DNA from 2 places in the Brachybacterium zhongshanense genome. Region 2 is predicted to be linked to the other one. Evidence: predicted binding sites of a transcription regulator. Region 2 holds the regulator's gene; the other holds the start of a gene.
The links. The regulator HrcA, encoded in region 2, represses chaperone genes, less so after heat shock. The targets are predictions, from matches to a motif close to TTNGCACTCGNNNNNNNCGAGTGCNAA.
Positions count from the first base shown of each region.

Region 1 (3,825 bases), 1.0 Mb from region 2:
CTCCCAGCCTCGTCGGCGATGCGAGGCGGGCGCCCCGGGCGAGACCGTGAGCACCCGGTTCAGGAGCAGCACGCCCTGGTCCTGCCAGGCGGTGAGGTCGCCGTGGGGTGCGGGCTCGATGCCCAGGTCGTCCTGCAGCTCGCGGTAGATGTTCGTCAGCGAGCGCGGCAGCGGGCGAACATGCTCCTCGACGGCGAAGGACAGCCCGATCGCGTGCCCGGGGGTCGGATACGGGTCCTGCCCGACGATCAGCACCTTCACCTCGGACATGGGGCGCGTGAAGGCGCGCAGCACCTTGTCCCCGGCGGGCAGGTAGCCGCGGCCGGCCTCGGTCTCGGCACGCAGGAAGTCGCCCATGCGGTGGATGGTCGGCTCGACGGGAGCGAGGGCCTCGGCCCAGTCGGGGCTGATGATCTCGGAGAGAGGCTTGGGCATGGGGACAGTCTCCCAGCACCCGCGCACCGGCGCGCCGAGGCGATCCGCCCGCCCGTCGGCGCCTACCCTGGATCCATGCCCTCCCCGACGTCCCCCGACGCCCCTGCCGGTCCGACGGACCCCTCAGGCCCGACAGACTCCTCGGGTGTGACGGGCTCCTCGGGGCTGACGGACCGGGATCGTCGGATCCTCGCCCTGGAGAGCCGCACCTTCCGCTACGTCGGCACCAAGGAGCGTGCGATCCGCGAGGAGATCGGCCTGTCGCGCACCGCCTACTACGTGCGGCTCAACGCCCTGCTCGACGACCCTCGCGCTCTGCGCGAGGCGCCAGCCGTCGTCAACCGGCTGCGCGCCCGGCGCGTGAGCGCCGACGGCCCTGCGGTGACCGGCGGGGCCGACCGCGTGGCCTGAGCCGCGCCTCGAGCCGCTGGGGCCCGCCGCACGGGCGCCCGACGCACAGCCGATCGGCGAACGGCCGATCGTCGGACCGCCCGGTGGTCCGATGCGGGCTCCGGCGCGTGTGCTCCCAGCACGGCGGAGCCTCACCGGGTTTAATGGGCCCGTGGCAGATTCCCAGTACCCGTACCCGCCCGACCGGTTCGACGACGAGGCCGATGCGGCCACGTTCCACGGCGCGCATCGCGCCGAGGAGCCGTTCTGGCGCCAGAACCTCGTGTACATCGTCATCATCGGGGCCGCCTTCGTGACCCTCCTGGTGCTGCTGTTCGTCATCGGGGGCATGGGCGGGGGCTCCGACGATCGGGCCGACGAGCCCACCACCGCGGCCGAGGAGACCACCGCTGCGGAGGAGGGCACGGAGTCCGAGGAGGCCGCGGAGGAGACCACCGAGGAGGCCGCGCCGGAGGCCGACAAGTCCGTCCCCGTGCTCGTGGTCAACGGCGCCGGCATCACCGGTCTGGCCGGCAGCTGGCAGACGTACCTGCAGGACGACGGCTGGTCCGAGGTCGGCGTCGCCACCGCCGACACCGTCCAGCAGGAGCCGGTCGTCTTCTACCGCGATGACGCCGACGCCGAGACCGCCGAGGCGCTCGCCGAGGTCGTCGGCGCCGACGGAGCCAACCAGAGCGACGAGTACGACTCGCGCGTGACGATCGTCGTCGTCGCCGACCCGCCGTCGGGCGATGACGCGGGAGACGACTCCGGCGACGGCGAGGGCTGAGCGGCCGATCGCGTGAACCTGGGAACGGGGTTAGCACTCTCGGGGTGAGAGTGCTTATGATGATCTGGCACTCGCCGATGGAGAGTGACAGCGTCTGCGGGCGCGGTCCTCGCCGGGAGGGTGCAGCGATCGTCCGGCGGCATCCCCGCCGGCCGACCACGAACATTCCGGCCCCGTGAGGTGCCCGGCGCGGTGGGACGTGACCACGGCGCTCGGTGCCGTCCGTCGCGGGCACAGGGTCGGGTGGACACCACACCACACGGGAGAGATTCCACAATGGCCAAGCTCATTGCCTACGACGAGGAGGCCCGGCGCGGTCTCGAGCGCGGTATGAACCAGCTCGCCGACGCCGTCAAGGTCACCCTCGGCCCCAAGGGCCGCAACGTCGTGCTCGAGAAGTCCTGGGGCGCCCCCACGATCACCAACGACGGCGTCTCGATCGCCAAGGAGATCGAGCTCGACGACCCGTACGAGAAGATCGGTGCCGAGCTCGTCAAGGAGGTCGCCAAGAAGACCGACGACATCGCGGGCGACGGCACCACCACCGCCACCGTCCTGGCTCAGGCCCTGGTCAAGGAGGGCCTGCGCAACGTCGCCGCGGGCGCCAACCCGATCGCGCTCAAGCGCGGCATCGAGAAGGCCGTCGCCGCCGTCTCCGAGACCCTGCTGGCGCAGGCCAAGGAGATCGAGACCAAGGAGCAGATCGCGAACACCGCCGCGATCTCCGCCGCCGACCAGGCGATCGGCGAGCTCATCGCCGAGGCCCTCGACAAGGTCGGCAAGGAGGGCGTGATCACGGTCGAGGAGTCCAACACCATGGGCCTCGAGCTGGAGCTCACCGAGGGCATGCGGTTCGACAAGGGCTTCATCTCGCCCTACTTCGTGACCGACGCCGAGCGCCAGGAGGCCGTGCTCGAGGATCCCTACATCCTCCTGCTCTCCTCCAAGGTCTCCTCCGTCAAGGACCTGCTGCCGCTGCTGGAGAAGGTCATCCAGGCCGGCAAGCCGCTCGCCATCATCGCCGAGGACGTCGAGGGCGAGGCCCTGGCCGTCCTGGTCGTGAACAAGCTCAAGGGCTCCTTCAAGTCCGTGGCCGTCAAGGCTCCCGGCTTCGGTGACCGCCGCAAGGCGATGCTCGAGGACATGGCCATCCTGACCGGCGGCCAGGTCATCTCCGAGGAGGTCGGCCTCAAGCTGGAGACCGCGGGCCTCGAGCTGCTGGGCCAGGCGCGCAAGGTCGTCGTCACCAAGGACGAGACCACCATCGTCGAGGGCTCGGGCGACGCCGAGCGCATCGCCGGCCGCGTCAAGCAGATCCGCTCGCAGATCGAGTCCTCGGACTCGGACTACGACCGCGAGAAGCTGCAGGAGCGCCTCGCGAAGCTGGCCGGCGGCGTGGCCGTCATCAAGGCCGGCGCCGCCACCGAGGTGGAGCTGAAGGAGCGCAAGCACCGCATCGAGGATGCCGTGCGCAACGCCAAGGCCGCCGTGGAGGAGGGCATCGTCGCCGGTGGCGGCGTCGCCCTGCTGCAGGCCGGCAAGGACACCTTCGACAAGCTCGACCTCGCGGGCGACGAGGTCACCGGTGCGACGATCGTCAAGGTCGCCATCGAGGCCCCGCTCAAGCAGATCGCCGTCAACGCCGGTCTCGAGGGCGGCGTCGTGGCCGAGAAGGTCAAGTCGCTCCCCGTGGGCGAGGGCCTGAACGCCGCCACCGGCGAGTACGAGAACCTGCTCGAGGCCGGCGTCCTCGACCCGGTCAAGGTGACGCGCTCCGCGCTGCAGAACGCCGCGTCCATCGCGGGCCTGTTCCTGACCACCGAGGCCGTCGTCGCCGACAAGCCCGAGCCCGTCAAGGCTCCCGCCGGCGCCGACGAGATGGGCGGCATGGGCGGCATGATGTGATCTTCTGATCACCGCCGCTCCACCCGAGCGCACGACGGGCCCCGATCCTCTCAGGAGGATCGGGGCCCGTCGCGCGTGTGCGCTGGTCGGCATGGGGACTTCTCCCCATCATGACGGGCTGCGGCGGGCTCTACTCTCGACAGGGGGCGTCGGAGGGGGCGTTGACGGGGCGTTGACGGGGGCGTCGACAGGGGGAAGGGCAGGGGGGCAGGATGCTCTGCGGAGCGAGCACCGAGGAGCTGCGGGCGCACGCCGAAGCTCTGAGGGCCGCAGGGGACCGATGCATCACCCGGTCCGAGAGCGAG
Region 1 covers NZ_AP043790.1:2,305,465-2,309,289, reverse strand. The annotation lists gene ACZ5AJ_RS10405 (uracil-DNA glycosylase) at 1-435, opposite strand, end outside; gene ACZ5AJ_RS10400 (DUF3263 domain-containing protein) at 511-846, shown strand; gene ACZ5AJ_RS10395 (LytR C-terminal domain-containing protein) at 998-1,615, shown strand; gene groL (chaperonin GroEL) at 1,892-3,520, shown strand.
Region 1: groL (chaperonin GroEL) is a predicted target of HrcA. The motif match lies at 1,646-1,672, and genes of this name have one in related genera.

Region 2 (3,825 bases):
CACGGTGACCGTGCGCTCCGTGGGCGTGCGTCCATGGCCGGAGCACGAGGTGCACGGGGACTCGATGACGTCGCCGTGGCCCTCGCAGGTGGGGCAGGGGGCGGTGGTGACCATCTGGCCCAGCAGGGACTGGGCGACCCGCTGGACGTGGCCGGAGCCGTCGCAGGCGGTGCAGCGGGTGGGGCTCGTCCCGGGCTCGCAGCAGGAGCCGCTGCACCGCTCGCACAGCTCAGCGGTGCGGAAGGTCACCTTCTTCTCGGTGCCGAAGACGACCTCGCGCAGGTCGATCTTCGTGCGACGCAGCACGTCGCCGCCGCGCCGCTGCCGCGGGACCGGCCCCTGGCCGCGCCCGCGCATGCCCGCCGCCCCGGCGAACATGTCGAAGATGTCGTTGACGTCGAATCCGCCGCCGCCCCCGCCGAACCCGGGGAAGCCGCCGGCGCCCATGCCGGGCCCGCCGCCCATGTCGTACTGACGGCGCTTGTCCTCGTTGGAGAGGGTCTGGTAGGCCTGCGAGACCCGCTTGTAGCGCTCTGCCGCCTCAGGATCCGGGTTGACGTCGGGGTGGAGTGTGCGGGCGAGCTTGCGGTACGCCTTCTTGATCTCCTCGGTGGAGGCGTCCCGGGAGACTCCGAGCAGGTCGTAGTAGTCGTCGTTCACGGTGCAGGGGTTCCTTGCCGATGGTTCGTGGGCGGTCCGTCGGGCGCGAGGACGCGGCCGGACGGTGGAGGCGGGCGGTCAGGCCGCCCGCCTCACTCGAGATAGCGGGAGACGTAGCGGGCGATCGCCTGGACCGTCGAGATGCCGGCCGCGTAGTCCATGCGGGTGGGCCCGAGGATCGCCAGATGCGATCCTGCCCCGTATCCCGCGCCGACGACAGCCGCCTGGTTCAGCGCCCGGTCGCGCAGCTCGGAGCCGATGCGCACCTCGACCGCGCCGGGAGACGCATGCATCTCCGTGAACAGGCGCAGCAGCACGAGCTGCTCCTCGAGCACGTCCAGCAGCGGCTCGACGTCGCGGGCGAAGTCCTGCGCGGAGCGGGCGATGTTGGCGGTCCCCGCGAGCATGATGCGGTCCTCCGCGCGGGTCGCGGCGAGCGCGATGAGCGCCTCGGCGACCTCCGCCGCCGAGGCGAGGTCCGCTGCGGGGACGCTCTCGAGCATCTCCTGCAGCGGGGCGGCGAGATCGGTGACCTCGCGCCCTGCGACCGCTCGCAGGAGCTGGTCGCGCAGGTCCATGTAGAACTCGGCGGGGCGCGGGGCGACGATCGGGACGGTCCGCTGGTCCACGCGGCCGGACTCCGTGATCAGGACGATCAGCAGGAGCGAGTCGGAGACCTTGACGAGCTCGACGTGGCGCACGCGGGCCTGGCGCCGGGCCGGGTACTGGACCATGGCGACCTGCTGAGTCAGCTGGGCGAGCAGGCGCACGGTGCGACCGAGCATCTCCTCGACGTCGCCGGCGTCCTCGAGCAGACTCTGGATGGCGCGCCTCTCGGGCGCCGACAGCGGCTTGACGGTCGCGACGTGGTCGACGAAGGCGCGGTAGCCCTTGTCGGTGGGGATGCGACCGGCAGAGGTGTGGGGCTGGTGGATCAGCCCCTCCTCCTCGAGCACCGACATGTCGTTGCGGACGGTCGCCGCGGACACGCCCAGCTCGTGCCGCTCCAGCAGCGACTTCGAGCCGACGGGCTCGCGGGTGGACACGTAGTCCTCGACGATGGCGCCGAGGATCTGGAGCTTGCGGGTGTCCGTCCCCCTCACCTCCTGGTCTGGCGTCTCTCGTGCGGTCTGTCGGCGACCCTCGAGGCTTAGCACTTCAGGTCGTCGAGTGCCAATCCTACGCCTCGCACGGCGGCGTTCCGGGAGGTGTTCGCCACGGGTGTACGGTGCGGGGGTGCCCACCGCCTCCGATCGCTTCCCCGACCGGTACGGACAGGACGTGCTGTCCTCCGGTCCTCCGTCGCACCATCGCCGTCGCCCCGTGGCGCGCGAGGTCCCCGTCCACCGGGATCTCGTCGTCGAGGAGGCCTCCACCGGCTTCACCGGGGCGGTCACCCGCCTGGAGAAGATCGCCGGGCAGATCGTGGTCGAGCTCGAGGACTACCGCGGTCGTCGCCGTTCCTTCCCGCTCGGCCCAGGCTTCATGATCGACGGGCAGCCCGTCGTGCTGACGCGTCCGGCTCCGAAGAGGTCCAGCGCTCCGAAGATCTCTGCGAGCGGCTCGGTGTATGTCGAGGGCGCCCGCGCTCGCACCGCTCGCGCATCGAGGATCTGGGTCGAGGGCAAGCACGACGCCGAGCTCGTCCAGAAGGTCTGGGGCCATGACCTGCGCATCGAGGGCGTCGTCGTCGAGATGCTGGATGGCGCCGACAACCTCGTCGAACGGGTTCGGGAGTTCGCCCCCTCCCCGCAGCGGCGCATCGGCGTCCTCGTGGACCATCTGGTGAAGGGCTCGAAGGAGACCCGCATCGCGGAGGAGGTCATGCGCCTGCCCGGGGCCCGGGGGAACGTGCTCGTGCTCGGTCACCCGTACGTCGACGTATGGCAGGCCGTCCGGCCGGCGCGGGTGGGGCTGGACGCGTGGCCCCATGTTCCGCGCGGCACCGACATCAAGGTCGGCACGCTGCGGGCGCTGGGCTGGCCGCATGCAGACCAGGCCGACATCGCCCGGGGATGGCAGCGGGTCCTCGCGACCGTGCGCTCCTACGCCGACGTCGAGCCGACGCTCTCCGGGCGCATCGAGGAGCTCATCGACTTCGTGACGGTCGACGGCGCCGGCGGCTGACGACGAACGGTGCTCGAGCAGCCGTCCGACTGGGGGAAACCCCCCGCCCATCTCGGAGGGCGCCCGCGGAGACGCCCGACACAGGAAGCCTCTATTCTGGCCTCATCGACCACCGCCGGATGCACGGCCCGGCCTGTACCGAGGAGCGCCATCATGACGCAGACCCCCGCCCCTACCCCCGACGGCCAGCATCCGTACGACCCCTTCGCGGGCACGTCGGCCGACCCGGCCGTCTCCGCCTCCGCCGCCGAGGCGCCGCAGGCGAGCCCCGCCCCCGCGGCCCCGCAGTCGCCGTACGGCGCAGCGTCCTCGGCGGATCCCTTCGCGCAGCCGGCCCCGCAGCAGGAGGGGTTCGCGCAGGCCGCTCCCCCGGCCGGCGGCCACCAGCAGCAGGCCCCGCAGGCGGGCGGCTACGCACAGCCCGCCGCCGGCGCCCCCGCCGGCCAGCACCCGGCCGAGTCGCCCCTGCCGGCCGGCTTCTCGGGCCTCTACGAGGGTCCGTTGAACGGCCAGGGCACGACGCCCTCGGACTCCCGCATGTGGTCGATGTTCGCCCACCTCTCGACGGTGCTCGGCTACATCGTCGGCGCCGGCTTCCTCGGCTGGGTCGGTCCGCTGGTCATCTTCCTCATGTACAAGGACCGCGACCGCTTCATCCGCTACAACGCGGCCGAAGCGCTCAACGCGGCGATCGCGACGGTCATCATCGAGATCGTGCTCGTGATCGTGCTGACCATCTTCACGCTGATCACCTTCGGGATCGGCGGCTTCGCGTTCCCGCTGATCTGGGTGCCGGCGATCCTGCACGGCGTGTTCGCGATCATCGGCGCGGTGAAGACCAACCAGGGCACCTGGTGGAACTACCCGATCAACATCCGTCTGGTGAAGTGACCGCCCCTTCGCAGACATGCCCCCTCACGGCGCCCGCCTCGTCCTGGACGAGGCGGGCGCCGTCGTGAGGAGCGCAGTGAGCCGATATCGTGCTCTGTGTTCAGCTGTCGCACAGTGAGGCACCGATGACGGACTCTCCGGCCCCCG
Region 2 covers NZ_AP043790.1:1,282,867-1,286,691, reverse strand. The annotation lists gene dnaJ (molecular chaperone DnaJ) at 1-660, opposite strand, end outside; gene hrcA (heat-inducible transcriptional repressor HrcA) at 753-1,763, opposite strand; gene ACZ5AJ_RS05835 (DUF3097 domain-containing protein) at 1,897-2,787, shown strand; gene ACZ5AJ_RS05830 (DUF4870 domain-containing protein) at 2,941-3,678, shown strand.